One region of the Lysinibacillus sp. NPDC092081 genome, then DNA from elsewhere that is predicted to be linked to it. Evidence: riboswitches for the same ligand, from Rfam matches in the RefSeq annotation. Region 1 holds a riboswitch; the other holds the start of a gene.
The links. A riboswitch is a leader RNA that binds a small molecule or an ion and turns the genes downstream of it on or off. The one in region 1 is predicted to bind S-adenosylmethionine.

Region 1 (8,133 bases):
TGCTTTACTTGAATTACCCGAATAACCCAACTGGTGGTACGGCAACACTTGAATTTTTCGAGGAAACAGTACGCTTTGCAAAAGAGCATAATATTATCGTATCACATGATTTTGCCTACGGGGCGATCGGATTTGACGGCAATAGACCTATCAGTTTCTTGCAAGCTGACGGTGCTAAAGATGTCGGTATTGAAATGTATACATTATCAAAAACGTATAATATGGCAGGCTGGCGCATTGGTTTTGCAGTTGGTAATCCCGATATTGTTGCAGCCATTAACCTTATTCAAGATCATCTATTTTGTAGCCAATTCCCTGCAGTGCAACAAGCCGCGGCAGTTGCACTTACTGCTTCCCAGAGTTGCGCGGATAAGCTAAGAGCGACTTATGAGCGTCGACGAAACGTCCTGATCGAAGAAGCTCAGCGAATTGGTTGGCAAGTAACAGCACCGAGAGGCTCTTTCTTTGCCTGGCTTCCTGTTCCGCTAGGTTTTACGAGTGAACAATTTGCCGATTTATTGCTCGACAAAGCTGATATCGCAGTAGCTGCAGGCAATGGCTTCGGTCAATATGGTGAAGGCTATGTTCGGGTTGGTTTACTTGTTAGCGAAGACCGCTTACGTGAAGCAATTAGCAGAATTGAAAAATTAAACTTATTTAGCTTATGAACATTTCAATCTCCCTACCTGAGTAGACTCAACCAAAAAACTGTTCCATTAGCTCAAACTTGGCTACGGGGACAGTTTTTTCATTTCACTATCTTTTTGGTTGCTCCCCCCCTTCTTCTAGCGGATTCTTTTTCAACGAAATATTATAATAAAATAAAAAATTTTAAAAATTCGATTGACTTACTATATACTATAATCTATATTAGTTTTATCGGATTTACAAAAAAATATTATAAATCTCTTATCAAGAGTAGCTGAGGGACTGGCCCTATGAAGCTCGGCAACCTCCTTTTTTAAGGAAGGTGCTAAATCCTGCAAACGATCATCGTTTGAAAGATAAGAGAGGACGTTTTTTCATGAGCCTCTCTTAGTTTTTTTAAGAGGGTTTTTTTATTTTTAAAAACCGAAAAAATAACTTTGGAGGTTTTCTCATGAAAAAGAAAAACAAATTTTTACTAGGTTTAGCGAGTCTCACATTGGTAGCAGCATTAGTAGGCTGTGGTACTAAAGAAGATAGTCAAAGTAAGGCTATTAATGAACATAAAATCGTAGTAGGTGTAACTTCTGGTCCACACGAACAAATTGCAGAGGTTGCTGCAAAAGTTGCCAAAGAAAAGGGCTTAGAGGTGGAACTAAAAACTTTCTCTGATTATGTGTTACCAAATACATCGTTAGCCGAGGGTGATCTTGATGTAAACAGCTATCAACACAAGCCATTCCTCGATGCATTTAACAAAGATCACAATACAGATTTAGTACCAGTAGGAAAAACAATTTTAACTCCTATGGGCATATACTCTGAGAAATATAAATCATTAGAAGACGTTCCTGATGGTGCAACATTCGGATTACCAAATGATCCAACAAACGGGGCTCGTGCCCTATTTGTCCTTCAAGAGGCGGGCTATATTAAATTAAAAGACGGAGCAGATTTAACAGCATCTATCCGCGACGTGGAAGAAAACAAAAAGAACTTAAAATTCATTGAATTAGAGGCCGCACAAATTCCGAAGCAGCTTAGTGAAGTAGATATAGCAGCCATTAATACGAACTTCGCTCTTGAAGCTGGCATTGATCCTAAAAAAGACTCCATTCTTTTAGAATCTACGGACTCTCCATATGTAAATTACATTGCGGTACGTGCTGAAAACAAGGACGACCCAACGATTAAGAAATTCGTTGAAGCTTATCAATCTGATGAAGTACGCAAATTTATTGAAGAGGAATTCAAAGGTGCTATAATTCCAAGCTGGTAAGTAACGATTAAGGACCTTTCATAAAATCGAGAATCTGCGAGACTCCTACAGGAAAGCTAGCAGATTCTTGCTTTATAGAAGGACTTAGAAAGGAGATATCACAGTATGATCCAATTAGAAAATATAACAAAAGAATTTAAAACTAAAAAGGGTATTGTCAAAGCAGTAAATGGTATTAACTTACATGTCAAAAAAGGTGAAATTCATGGAGTTATTGGCTATAGTGGTGCAGGAAAAAGTACTCTTATTCGCTGTGTCAATTTATTAGAGCGTCCAACAACAGGAAAGGTATTAATCGATCATGTAGATATTACTTCCCTTTCTCTAAACGACCTTCGCAAAACCCGTCAAAAAATCGGGATGATCTTCCAGCATTTTAACCTCTTAAAAACAGCGACTGTTTACAACAATATTTCGGTACCCTTAAAGCTTCTTGGCTATAACGACTCCGAAGTGAAAAAACGCGTTGCAAAATATGCAGAAATTGTTGGCCTAACAGAAAAATTAGATAGTTATCCTAGCCAGCTTTCAGGTGGTCAAAAGCAACGTGTCGCTATTGCACGTGCCCTTGCCCAAGAACCTGAAATTTTGCTCAGTGATGAAGCGACAAGTGCACTCGATCCTGAAACAACTGATGCTATTCTTGAGCTTCTCTTGAAAATTAATCGTGAGCTAGGCATCACTATTTTACTCATTACACATGAAATGAATGTTATTCAAAAAATTTGCGATGATGTATCTGTTCTTGAATCAGGGACGGTTGTGGAATATGGCTCTGCTATAGAACTATTTTCGAAGCCTCAGCATCCAACGACCCGAAAGTTTTTAAATACCATTTCTCAACGTAATTTATCCCCTTCCCTTATCGAGCAATTAAATGTTTCGGGAAGTGTTATTCGTTTAACATTCCTTGGCGAAAGTACAGGGAAACCATTACTTGCAGAAGTGAGCAAAGTTTATGATGTACAACCAAATATTTTAACAGCCAATATCATTGAATTAAAAAACGGCATTGTCGGTAATATTGTCGTGCATCTACACGGTGAGGCACATATCGTAGAAAAAGCACTTAAGTATTTTGCAGAAAACGGGGTAAGTGTTGAGGAATTAGGAGGCGAATTAAATGAATAGCATTCAAAGCTTCTTTGCAGATTGGTCAGATGTCATTGGGAAATCCATTATCGAAACCTTCCAAATGGTCGGGATTTCATTATTCTTTTCTATTTTAATCGGAATTCCGTTAGGGCTTTTAATCGTTTTAACTCGTCCGGGACAATCGTTTGAAAATAAATTTCTCTATCAATTTTTCAATTTATTTATTAATATTATTCGCTCTGTACCGTTCATTATTTTACTATTCTTCATTTTACCGTTCACGAAGCTAATTGTCGGCACGACTATTGGGGTAAAAGGTGTTATTGTGCCGCTTGTTGTTTATACAGCGCCTTATATTGCGCGACTTATGGAAACGGCACTTTTAGAAGTTGATCCAGGTGTTGTGGAAGCTTATACAGCAATGGGTATTAAGCGTCGTCATATTATTTCGAATGTCTTACTACGTGAGGCTCGCCCAGCCATTATTCTAGGCTTAACGATTGCCACAATCGGTCTTATAGGAGCAACAGCAATGGCTGGAATGGTGGGTGCTGGTGGTTTAGGTGATCTCGCCTACCGTTATGGACATTTACGCTATGAGGTCGATGTGATGTATGCGACAGTGTTTGTCTTAATCATCCTTGTTCAGAGTATTCAATCAATAGGTAACCGCTTTGCCGCGAAGCTAAAGAAAGATTAGTAGGAGGATTACGATGACAAAGACAACAGATGGCGATCTACTGTTAAAAAATATTAATGCACAAGCCCCCTTCCCTATTTGCTTTGCAGATTTAGAAAAGGCAGTTGCAGAAAAAATGGAAGCTGGTCCATTTGGTTACATCCGTTCAGGTGCTGGTGGTGAGCAAACATTACGAAATAACCGTGCAGCCTTTGAAAAATACTCTATTATTCCACGCTTTTTACATGATGTTTCAAGTATTGATACATCGATTGAGCTGTTTGGCAAAGTACATCCAACGCCGTTCTTATTTGCTCCTGTTGGCATGAACAGAATGGCACATGATGAGGGAGAGCTTGCTGTTGCACGTGCAGCTGATCAGTTAAAAATTCCTTATATTCAAAGTACCGTTTCAAGCTATGCGCTTGAGGATGTAGCACAAGCAGCTCCCACTGCTACTAAATGGTTTCAATTATATTGGTCAACAAATGAGAAAATTGCCTATAGCATGCCGCTCGAGCTGAGGCCGCTGGTTTTGAGGCGATTGTTTTAACTGTAGATACAGTCATGCTTGGCTGGCGTGAAGAAGATGTTCGCAATCAATTTTCACCATTAAAGCTTGGGTATGCACGAGGAAACTATATGAACGACCCTGTTTTTACTGCTTCTTTACCAGATGATTCATTCGAGTCATATGTACAGGGCGTTTTGCAAAATGTGTTCCATCCAACGATCAATTATGCCTCGGCATAATTGCGTCCGGAATCGGCTTTGTGCTTGCACAAAGAACTCCTTTCCGATTCCGTGACATCCGCCGGAGGCTTTAACTTCTTTCTGCTGAAAGAAGTTAAATTGGGAGAATGTACGTGAATTAAAGACGACTTTGACGGTTCTATCCGTCGCTCTGTCTTCTATCCGTCACTTCGGGGTGGCTTTCCGTCGCTTTGGCTCTTCTATCCGTCACTTCTCTGGTTCTTTCCGTCGCTCTGTCTTCTATCCGTCGCTTTGGCTCCTCTATCCGTCACTTTGGCTCTTCTTTCCATCACTCTGTCGGGGCTATCCATGATTTTGGCTGTTCTATCCACGACTTTGACCGTTCTATCCACGATTTCGGCTGTTCTATCCACGACTTTGACGATTCTATCCATCACTTCGACCTTACTATCCGTCTGAATCTCAAAAAGGGCTACCTCACAATTGAGGTAGCCCCATTTTTTATTGAATAACACCTAGTTCACGACCGACTTTTTCATAGATTGCTAGAGCGTCGTCTAGCATTTCTTTTGTATGTGCCGCTGTAGGCATGTTACGAACACGTCCTGTGCCTTTTGGAACCGTTGGGAAAACGATCGATTTAGCGTAGACGCCCTCTTCGAATAGGCGACGTGAAAATTCCTGTGTAAGCTTTTCATCACCAATAATACATGGTGTAATTGGCGTTTCCGATTCGCCGATATTAAAGCCCAACTTAGCAAGACCTGCTTTTAGATAATCGCCATTGTCCCACAGCTTATCGTGAAGCTCTGTTGAGTCGATCAGCATTTGCACGGCTGCTGTAATCGCAGCAACATCACCTGGTGGTAATGCTGTTGAGAATAAAAATGGACGAGAACGCACTTTCAGCCAGTCAATTAAATTTTTCTTACCTGCTACATATCCACCAACAACACCAATTGCTTTAGAAAGTGTACCAATTTGGAAGTCAATTTCTTTTTCTAAACCGAAATGCTTTACAGTGCCTTTTCCTTTACCTGTTACACCTGATCCGTGTGCATCATCGACATATGTTATTAAATCAAACTCTTTCGCAATCTCAACGATTTCTGGTAATTTTGCAATATCACCGTCCATTGAGAATACACCATCAGTAATGACCATGACTTTATTGTATAAGCCTGATTCTTTTGCTTCCTTTGCCTTTGTACGTAAATCGTCCATATCTGAGTGATTAAAGGCAATGATTTTCGCACGTGATAAACGGCAGCCATCAATAATCGATGCATGGTTTAATTGGTCTGAAAGAATCGCATCATTTTTATCCATAACAGCTGAAATAGCTGCCATATTACAGTTAAAACCTGATTGGTAAGAGATAGCTGCTTCTGTTCCTTTAAATTCAGCAAGCTTTTCCTCTAATTTTACGTGTAAATCAAGTGTGCCATTAATCGTACGGACTGCTCCAGCCCCCACACCGTATGTCTCAATTGTTTCTTTGGCAATACGCTTTAAATCTTCATTCGTTGCTAAGCCAAGATAGTTGTTTGAGGATAGATTAATTAGATTTTTGCCACGTACCTGAATAATTGGGCCGTTTGCTCCCTCTACTGGATCAATTTCATTGTATAAGCCTTGATCGTGTAAGGCTTTTAGGTTCTCATCTAAAAATGCATTCAATACTTTTGACAAGCGTATCATCCTTTCCTAGGAACACTATTCTAGTTCCTAGTGTAGCACAAGCATGCTATTAGAAAAATTACTTTGTTAATCTTTCGAATAGTGGGGCAGTTTTTTCGCGCCAAAGAGATGATGATACACAATTATCTAATAATCGACGGACTGTATACTCCGCTTCCGCATAACGCTTCGAATAACCCATTGCATCCTGCATTGCTTCTTTATACTTTGCCCGAATATCTTCAATTTGAGCTTCTGCTTCCTGTGAAATTGCGCAATGTCTCCCTATATCGAAAATTTCATCCCCTAGTCTTCCGTCCTGTGGGTCAAAGATATGAGGCTCTGTACTATCAAAGATACAGAAATTCAATTCCGGGATAATAACCATGTCAACAGAGTTTGAATCCAAGCCACACCAAATAATTTGTGCATCGAGCCCTCTCGCATTTGCCTCGTCTGCTAAACCTTTCATTAAAGAAGATTTACCTGTACCTGGCTTACCTTTGATCATCAATCTTCGCGCTACATTTTTTGTTATGCTATCTACTGTATTTTCGGCCCCCCTCGGTGTTAATGTTCCGAGTAAGCGATGTGTGCGCATTCCTGTTTTATTTAAGACCATCGATTGGAAAATATCTGTCTTTAAATTTTCAATCTGGTCATTTAATGCCTGCCAGTTCATACAGCTCTGTGTGACTACTTCCCAATCATCATGAATCTTTATAGCATTATTCAGCTTCGAAATACACTTCTCACTCCATGACTCTCGTTCCGTCATTGCATCAGCGAGCTGTTCGCCAACCCTTTCAAGCTGGATTTCTTCTAAACAATCATAAAATGACATCACCCGATGCTTTGTTCCAAGGAAAACCGGTTCAATTCCCCATTCCGATGACCATACAAATAGTCGATTACATCCTTGAACATACACTGCCTCAACAATATCCTCCAGCAACGCATGCTTAAACCACTCCACCGCAAAGCCTTGCTTCACATAAAAATACCCAAGCTCTTTAAGAAGCTCCGATCCTTTAAACGTAGGTGCACCCTGCAAAATATAAACTAATTCAGCCTCATCCATCATTTCTTTATATAAATGTTTAATTCCTTGCCCAGTCAGTGCGTGTCCATAATAATAGGTCACATTTCCGTTCAATTTCGATCCCCCTTTATCTTATGCCTTGCATTATATGAAGGAACCTTTAAAAAAATGAAGAGCTACTTTTATTTTTCACAAATAAAAGTAGCTTCTTATTTAATAGAATGGCTTCATGCCCTCTATATCGCCAATACACTTCATTAATACCTTTCGACAATAAGGTAACGAATATTGCACAATATAGCCTGATGTTAAAGCAATGACCACAGTACCAATGCCAACAGGACCTCCGAGTAACCAGCCAAGAATTGTTACAAGCACCTCGATACCCATTCGTGCTGTTTTAATCGTTCCGCCAAATTTTTCAACAAGAATCATCATTAATGTATCCCGTGGCCCTGCCCCCATATTCGGAGCAATATACATACCACAGCCAAAGCTTAAAACAAATAAACCTACTACAAAATAAGTTATCTGTAAGCCATAAATACTTGTTGATGGTAATAGCCAATTAAAAACATCTATAAATGATCCGATAAGTAGCATATTGAGCCATGTCCCGATTTTTGGCCATTCTCGTAAAACAATTGCAGTTGAAACAACAATTAAAAGCCCTGTTAAAATAGACCAAGTACCAATTGATAAACCAAGATTCTGAAATAAACCCACATGTAACACATCCCAAGGGCTCGTTCCTATGATTTTCCCTTTAATGGACATTGTAATTCCAAGCGACATCACCATTAAGCCACCAATAAAAAACGTCCAACGCCACCCCGTAATTTTCCTCATATCATATCCTTCTCTCTATGTATGATATTGCTGTAACAGTACCCTATTTTCTACAAAAATCCTACTCTTACTTCCTGACAACTTAAATAAAAAAACTACCCAGCATATCATCCTTGGGTAGTGGTAATTGTTGCGAGTTTTGCTTTTGTC
Region 2 (8,133 bases), on a different contig from region 1:
ACCAATCCATTGAATAACGTACATAATTATATTCATAGAAAACATTTACAATCGATCCAAAGGCAGCTTCAGATGCTACCATATAAATGAATGCACTTATTAATAATAATCCGATTTGGTAATCAATTCTCATCTTTGCAAGAGCTTCTTTTTCCTTTAAACCTTGTACCACCTGCAGTACTTCTTTACGCCCTTTCCATGCAAAAATTGCTGCCACAATACTCGTTAACCATATAAAGAAGAAAATGTATTGACGGCTTGTAAAATTGTTATAGCCTTCCATTATGTCTACTGCTTGTGCTGATTTTTTTGAGATGGTTATGATACCAGTGTAATCAGAAGTTTCCCTTAAATTTTCTGTATCAAAGTTGATATCAGTTTGATAAAAAATTTGGTTTAAATTAGCACTAATATTCCAAGTAGATAATGGATGTTGCCCAGTATACTTTATTTTGAACGCACTACTATCCGAAACATCACCCGAACGAAATGTTTTACCTGATTCAGTGTTCGTTAATTCATAAGACCAGTAATTATTATTTTTCACAAAACTTTTTGCTTCTTCTTTAGCTGCCTTTATATATTTATCAACAAGCTCTTCCTTTTGAGTTAGAATTTTTTTACGGACATGCTCATCATCCTCAAAATTAGTCGTAATATCTTTAATTTTTGCATCCCGCTCTTTCTCAAGCTTTGTTTTTAAATCCGTTGCATTTACATTAGCAGCTTCTTGAATACGCCCCTCATATTGAGCTTTAATATTATCTATCTGTACTCCTATTGTTCCATAGCGATTACGATGTTCTTCAATTTCGCTTTGTGTCACCACAATTTTACTTTTTAAATCCTCAGCCGTTGGTATATTTAACACTAATGGTCCTAATTCTGACTGAAAATTATCAAGTTCTTGCTGGAAAGTTTCAGATTGAAAATACGACTTTCCAATATATTGATACCCGACTTTTGAGAATGTAAATATACCAAAAATTACCCAAATTAAACATATAAGAGCAAGAAGAGATTTCCAATTTTTTAACATACTTTCAACTCCTCTCTAAAAAATTCTCTCGAGCAATTGTAGCATCCCCGAAGAGCGGGAAGTTACTATCTGATACGCATACACACCAAAATAAATTAGTCCAATAACCCCTGCTACAAACCCTGCAATTGTAGCATACTGCTCTATTTTATTTTTCCATTTTATAGCCAACGCCCCACACCACCTTTAAATAGCGTGGATTTTTCGGATCTGCTTCAATTTTTTCACGTATTTTTCGAATGTGTACAGCCACAATATTTTCTGCATTGTAAGCTTCCTCATTCCACACACGCTCATAAATCTCTCTTATCGAAAATACACGCCCTACATTTTTCATTAATAATTCCGTAATCTTATATTCGATTGGTGTTAATCGAACAGGCTCCCCTTCTAAGATGACTTCCTTTGCATCTTCATCTAATACAAGTCCGTCGATTTCCACCTTTGCTGCTTCATCATTGTACGTCCCAAGTTGTACATAACGTCGCAGCTGTGATTTTACTCGAGCCAACAGCTCTAATGGATGAAAAGGCTTTGTGACGTAATCATCTGCGCCTACAGACAAACCATGAATTTTGTCGCCATCCTCCGCTTTTGCACTAAGCATAATAATTGGGATATTGCGCTCTTCTCTAATTTTAAACGTCGCTGTAATTCCATCCATATTTGGCATCATAATATCTAAAATAATTAAATGTATTTCATTGTCTTCTAATTTTTCGAGTGCCTCTAAGCCGTCAGCAGCTTTAATGACATTGTAGCCTTCATTCTTTAAATAGATTTCAATACCATCACGAATATCTTGATCATCGTCTGTTACAAGAACTGTTAGTTTCGTCATGATATACACCTCGCTCTCAATTAATAGTGTACCTTTTAAATCTTAAAAACCAGTTATTATAAAAATGAAGAATTTCTTAAGGTTTTACCTTCTTTCAGCAGGTGTCCAAACATCCACTGAAATAGAGGAACTCAGTCTAAGAACGCCACGTACTGTGGGCAATGACTGAGTGACCGACATCGTGTCGGCCCTCGTGCAGACCTAAGGACAAAGTCGATTCCAGACGCAATTATGCCGAGGCATAATTGATTGTGACTCATTATCATAACGTAGGGTTGATTTCCGTTCCGACTGGGACAGCCCCTTCCCCATTATTAACGAATTGTCATTACAGTTGCTATTCTCCACACCTTTGTCGGGTGTGATTTCCATAGTATCCATTCTAAAGCACCAGAAAAGACAGGAGCGCTACCAATTTTATAAATGTTCCATAGCTACGCCGGTTAAACGATTTGATGAAAAAAAAAGACCTTGGAATAACGCAATGCTCGTAGCAGCTATACTTGTCCATTTCCATGACCATTTCAGGATACATCATTTATTGCCCCTCGACCGTCACCACTCATTAACATTAATAATACAGATTTATCCAAAATCAAACAATTACCATTTTCCTTTTTCCTTCATTTATATACCCACAGTAGGCTTTCTATTAAAGGGAGGTTATAATAAAAACAGCAAAAGGAGCGAAAATATGTATAAAACAATTGAAGAAACAGCCATCGAACTTGGTATGCCAGAAGATCAAATACTTCGCCTAGTTTACGAGGGCCGTATCCGTTCAGTATACGACGGTGATCAAATACTAATTAATAGCGGACAGTTCAGCACTTATTTTGAGCAGTTAGATCGTATTAAAGAGGAAATTGAAATTTGGCGGAATACTCCTATTCCAGAGGATATCGATGTTAAAGATGAGGATTAAAAAATGCCTATCATTAAACAATTAGCACATTGTTGAATGATAGGCATAATCTATCTAATTATATCGTTACGACAAATCCAGCTCGCTTACCGATAATTTCCGCATAATCCTCAACCATGACACTAGCTGTTGGGTACATACCTGCCCCAGGTCCAATTAGCGTTAATGTGCCAATATAATTTGTATCCAATGCCACAGCATTATTGACATCATCAACTGGATAAAGCGGATGTTCCTTATCCACTAATTGCGGGCCAACCTTTGCGACCACTTTACCATCTGCTAGCTTCTCAACCTCAGCAACGTGGCGGTAACGCAAGCCTTTTTCACACGCTTCTTTTACTTGCTCTGCCGATATACTATCAATGCCAACCACATCAACGTCAGCCCAATCTGGTTGTTCACCAAATGCCAAAGCACTTAAAATCATTAATTTTTTGAAGGCATCTTGGCCTGAGATATCATTATATGGATCTGCCTCTGCATAACCTAAATTTTGCGCCTCTTTTAAAGCAGTTTCGAACGACCAGCCCTGTGAACGCATTTTCGTTAAAATATAGTTGGATGTCCCATTTAAAACACCCTGAATACGACTAACATCATTGACAAGCAAAATATTTTTCATCGTTTTAATAACTGGTACACCGCCAGCAGTCGTTGCCTCAAAGCCTACAAAAACACCGTTTGCTTTTGCAAGATCCTGTAACTCCAAGCCTCGTTTTGCAAACATTACTTTGTTAGCTGTAATGACATGACATTTATGTTCAACAGCGCGCTTTAAATAAGTAAATGCTGGCTCCTCATTGACGATCGCCTCAAAAACAACCTGGATACCTGGTTCTGCTAAGACTTCATCCATACTAGTTGTCATTAAATGCGCTGTCCCTGGTACACGTTCACGGCTAGTGTCTGTAACTAAAATTTTTGCTACTTCTAGCTCAATTCCTAATTTATTTTTAAGCTCTTCACGCTTTTCGTTTAATATATGGTAAATTCCTTGACCTACCGTTCCAAATCCTAATATAGCTGCCTTTATAGTTGCCATTCCTATTCCCTCCAACTTACATTCCGCAGTTTCATTATATTTATTTCGTCTCAGCTTAATTCTTATAGATTTTGAATTGTGCGCCGACTATACAAAGCAGGTCAGTTTGCCGTGTTTCTAACACTTCGTCTTCAGACAGATATTTAGTCATGGCGTTTCACTTTCGCTACAAAAGACATCCTGAATGAAGATACACTGTGAAACAAACAAATTCAAATAATTCAAAAATCAACTTAAAGAAAATTGTAACGTAAATACATACATTGCACAAGAAAAATCTTTCTAGGGTGGACATTTGTTTCCTGTAGACGTGCAAAGGAAATCGTTTTCATTCCTTTTATTATGTGATTTTTCACTTGATCTATAATAATTGAACAAATTTTGACGAATCTTTATCTAAAAAACAAATGCCTTTCTTCTATTATATATGTATGTAAAGACATTCATAAAAATTGTTCTTTTGAAATATATTAATAAAAATTTTTTCTGTATATCTTCATCGTCTAATTTAAAAAGCCCATTCCCTGTAGCAGCAGAGAATGAGCCCAATTATATGAGGGATAATTAACTAGCTTTGGCTAGCAATTTATAACGATATTGTATTAAAGCTTGTTGCACCAATCTTATTTCCTCTTGCGTAAAATTTGGTATTGCATACGTACGTTCAACTAATTGGAATGTGCCGTATTTTAAATAATACTCTGTCGCAGGTAGAGGAATATGACTTGTTCCATAGCCTTCATAAGCTTCGAAAATTTCTTTTACTGTATAGACTTCCTCGTTGACATAAACAACTTCCTTAAAAGCAGAATGTCCAAAGATCTCTTGCCATTTGCACTCAACTGACGCAAGTATGTTTTGAATGGACATGTTGTTCACAAACACATGACCTTCATTTAGCTCATAAATAAGATAAGATGCAATGTTTTGCGCACTATACACATTTCCCATTTAAAACACTCCTTTATCATCAGTTTTGTAGATAAGAGTAGCTACTGGCTGAGCAGCTACTCCTCTTCGTATATATTCAAAAGTGGGGGAGCACTTATGAAACTAAATTAGTTTGAGCATTGATTGAAAACACTTTACCGATCAACAAGTCGGCGCTTTAAATTGGTTCTAGGTTGGTAGCCCTTCGAACACTTTTCTTATTCCCTAGTATAAAACAAGGAATTAAATAAGTCAATAATACTTATAAAATTACTAGGTATTAATTAATTATCAATTATGCCGAGGCATAATTGCGTCCGGAATGGGATGCTTTAGCACCCGCTGAAAGAAGTTAAAATTTCAGTTATTTCACCAAATGAGGTGAGCGGATGATGCAGCAACGTTTGACGCATTACCAAATGAGGCCAATCGGATGAGAAAATACGTAAACGCTACAACATTAGCCAATATGTTTTATTTATTAAGCTTCTACTTTTTGTTGTGAAGCTGTTACTTGTTCAATAGCTTGTTCTAAATCTGCAATAATGTCCTCTACTGCCTCTAGACCGATAGATAAGCGAATGAGCGACTCGGTTACGCCAGTTTGGATTAGCTCTTCAGCTGATAGTTGCTGATGTGTAGTAGATGCAGGATGAATAATTAATGATTTGGCATCCCCTACATTTGCTACGTGCGAGAATAATTTTACACTATCAATTAATTTACGCCCTGCTTCACGTCCACCTTTTATACCGAATGTAAGTACTGAACCGAAGCCGTTTCTCAAATATTTTTTTGCTAAATCATGGGTAGGGAAATTTTCTAAGCCATTGTAATTTACATATTCCACAGATGGGTGGTTTTGCAAATATTCGGCTACCGCTAATGCATTTTCATTGTGTTTAGGAATACGCAAATGAAGCGTTTCTAAACCTTGTAATAAATTAAATGCTGCATCTGCACTTAATGTTGGTCCAAAGTCACGTAGTAATTGCACACGCAGTTTTGTGGCAAATGCAGCCGCTGCTGTGTCAATACCATAACGCAAACCGTGATAAGAAGCATCTGGCTCAGTAAAGCCTGGGAAACGTCCGCGAGTCCAATCAAACTTCCCTGCATCTACCACAACGCCACCCAAAGTTGTACCATGGCCGCCAATCCATTTTGTAGCGGAATGAACAACGATATCTGCACCGTAGTCAATTGGTGTAGAGCCATATGGTGAAGCAAATGTGCTATCAATAATTAATGGCAGGCCGTTTTCATGTGCTATATTAGCTACCGCTTCAATATCTAGTACCTTTAAACTTGGGTTACCGTAAATTTCAGCGAACACCGCTTTTGTTTTATCAGTAATAGCTGCTCGGAAATTATCTGGATTTGTTTCGTCTACAAAAATTGTTTTAATACCATAGTTCGGTAGTGTGTTTGCGAATAAATTATAAGTACCTCCGTATAAAGAGCTAGCTGCGACAATTTCATCACCTGCCCCTGCAAGATTTAAAATTGAAAATGCGATTGCTGCTGCACCAGATGAAAGTGCTACTGCTGCTGTACCGCCTTCTAATAAAGCGACGCGTTTTTCAAAAACATCTACAGTTGGGTTTGTAATTCGTGTGTAAATATTGCCAGCTTCCTCTAAGGCAAACAGACGTTGCGCATGAGCAGTATCTTTAAAAACGAATGCCGTTGAGCGATATACGGGTACTGTACGAGATCCTGTTACCGGGTCTGGCTCTTGGCCACCGTGTAACAGCAATGTTTCTGGTTTAAAATTTGTCATTGTATACCTCCAAATGGTTATTTTTTTACGATGGTACCGGAGATGAGGAGGATTTTTTCAGTAGAAAACAAAAACCCTCTTCAGTTAAGAAGAGGGTTGCGGTTGCAAGTTTTCCTCCCCTTATCTGCCAGATCCAAGTAAGAATCTGTAGGAATTAGCACCTTAGCAAGTTCGTCACTTACTGGTTGCCGGGCATCATAGGGCCTATCCCTCCGCCGCTCTTGATAAGAGTATGAGATTCAATTTCCATCGTTGTTACACAGTATAAACATAGACTTTTTCTCTGTCAATACTAAAATTTTATTTTTTCCGAAACTTCTGTCTGCTTTTTTACGTAATACGAACGCATACACTATTTTAGGTATTTATTATTTTTATCACCATAGTGTGGGTTTATTTCCGTTTCGACTTATATACATGATATACGTTTTAACAAATGTCATCCCTAACTTTTAGTGATGGGACAATTATTTAGAAAGGAGGATTTTTATGATAAAAGCCGTTATCATTTTTCTTCTTGTTGGTTATTTGATTGGCTGTATTCACGGCTCTAAAGTTGCACAGTTTTTATCCGGGGTAGATTTAAAAAAGACTGGTCATGGCAATGCAGGTGCCTCTAATGCGACACTTTCCCTTGGATGGAAATACGGCATATTAGTTGCACTAATCGATATCGGTAAAGGCGTTGTAGCTATAATCGGTGCACATGTCTATTTAGCAGATATAACACAATTAACAGAAGCACAAGTTTGGCTCTTTATCTATATCGTAACTGCTGGCGTCATTCTAGGTCATAATTTCCCATTTTTTATGGGCTTCAATGGCGGTAAAGGAACTGCTTCAATCATAGGAATATTACTTGCGATTGATTGGAAAATTGGCTTATTTGCACTCATTTTATTTGTTATTTTATCTATCACGACGAACTATTTAATTGTCGGTGTACTTGAATTTTATCTCGTTTTTTGTATAGCCACATATTTATGGATTCCTGGAGTTGGCCCAACGATTATAGCCCTATTACTTTTTGGTATAGCCATCATTTTGCATATCGAAAATATTAAGCGACTGATGATAGGAACTGAGCCTAAAGTGACTTCTGCATTCAAAAAGAAAAAATAATATACTTTGGATATTATTGTCTTTTATATGGCCACATATTTTCTCGCAACTGCCCATTATCGCTATAAATAGGGGGTATTTCACATACTAGTTTTTTTACAATAAATAGACAAATTAACTTTCTTAATAAAGTATTTTACTAGCCGATGTTATAGAAAATTGTAATAGAAAGGATGAAAAAGTATGTCTACTTCTGAACAAGCAAAACCGAAACGTAATTTGAAGCCACTATGGATTGCATTAGCGTTCGCATTACTAATCATCATAACTTTTTTACCTAACAACGGCGATTTACCTATAGCTGGTCAACGGGCTTTGGCTATCTTAGCTTTCGCGGTCATCCTATGGGTTACAGAAGCAGTATCCTATCCCGTTAGCTCTGCCATGATTATTGCTCTCGTGACAATCTTACTAGGCTTAGCCCCGTCAATGGAAGATCCCGCGAAAG

Region 2: it holds a riboswitch for S-adenosylmethionine, as region 1 does, so the genes downstream of both, ACIQLB_RS23610 (O-acetylhomoserine aminocarboxypropyltransferase/cysteine synthase family protein) here and ACIQLB_RS11690 (MetQ/NlpA family ABC transporter substrate-binding protein) in region 1, are expected to answer to the same signal.

What each region holds. Positions count from the first base shown of each region.
Region 1 covers NZ_JBIVRU010000006.1:56,141-64,273, reverse strand. Annotated here, with positions in the region: gene ACIQLB_RS11695 (pyridoxal phosphate-dependent aminotransferase) at 1-668, shown strand, start outside; SAM riboswitch class I at 907-1,011, shown strand; gene ACIQLB_RS11690 (MetQ/NlpA family ABC transporter substrate-binding protein) at 1,100-1,924, shown strand; gene ACIQLB_RS11685 (methionine ABC transporter ATP-binding protein) at 2,030-3,055, shown strand; gene ACIQLB_RS11680 (methionine ABC transporter permease) at 3,048-3,719, shown strand; gene ACIQLB_RS11675 (alpha-hydroxy acid oxidase) at 3,733-4,251, shown strand; gene ACIQLB_RS11670 (hypothetical protein) at 4,242-4,451, shown strand; gene ACIQLB_RS11665 (glycine C-acetyltransferase) at 4,914-6,113, opposite strand; gene ACIQLB_RS11660 (nucleotide kinase) at 6,172-7,248, opposite strand; gene ACIQLB_RS11655 (YczE/YyaS/YitT family protein) at 7,348-7,983, opposite strand; gene ybaK (Cys-tRNA(Pro) deacylase) at 8,091-8,133, opposite strand, start outside.
Region 2 covers NZ_JBIVRU010000030.1:4,726-12,858, reverse strand. Annotated here, with positions in the region: gene ACIQLB_RS23635 (sensor histidine kinase) at 1-1,039, opposite strand, end outside; gene ACIQLB_RS23630 (response regulator transcription factor) at 1,188-1,880, opposite strand; gene ACIQLB_RS23625 (MerR family transcriptional regulator) at 2,575-2,805, shown strand; gene ACIQLB_RS23620 (homoserine dehydrogenase) at 2,864-3,850, opposite strand; gene ACIQLB_RS23615 (hypothetical protein) at 4,415-4,801, opposite strand; gene ACIQLB_RS23610 (O-acetylhomoserine aminocarboxypropyltransferase/cysteine synthase family protein) at 5,262-6,563, opposite strand; SAM riboswitch class I at 6,681-6,794, opposite strand; gene ACIQLB_RS23605 (glycerol-3-phosphate acyltransferase) at 7,053-7,685, shown strand; gene ACIQLB_RS23600 (DASS family sodium-coupled anion symporter) at 7,869-8,133, shown strand, end outside.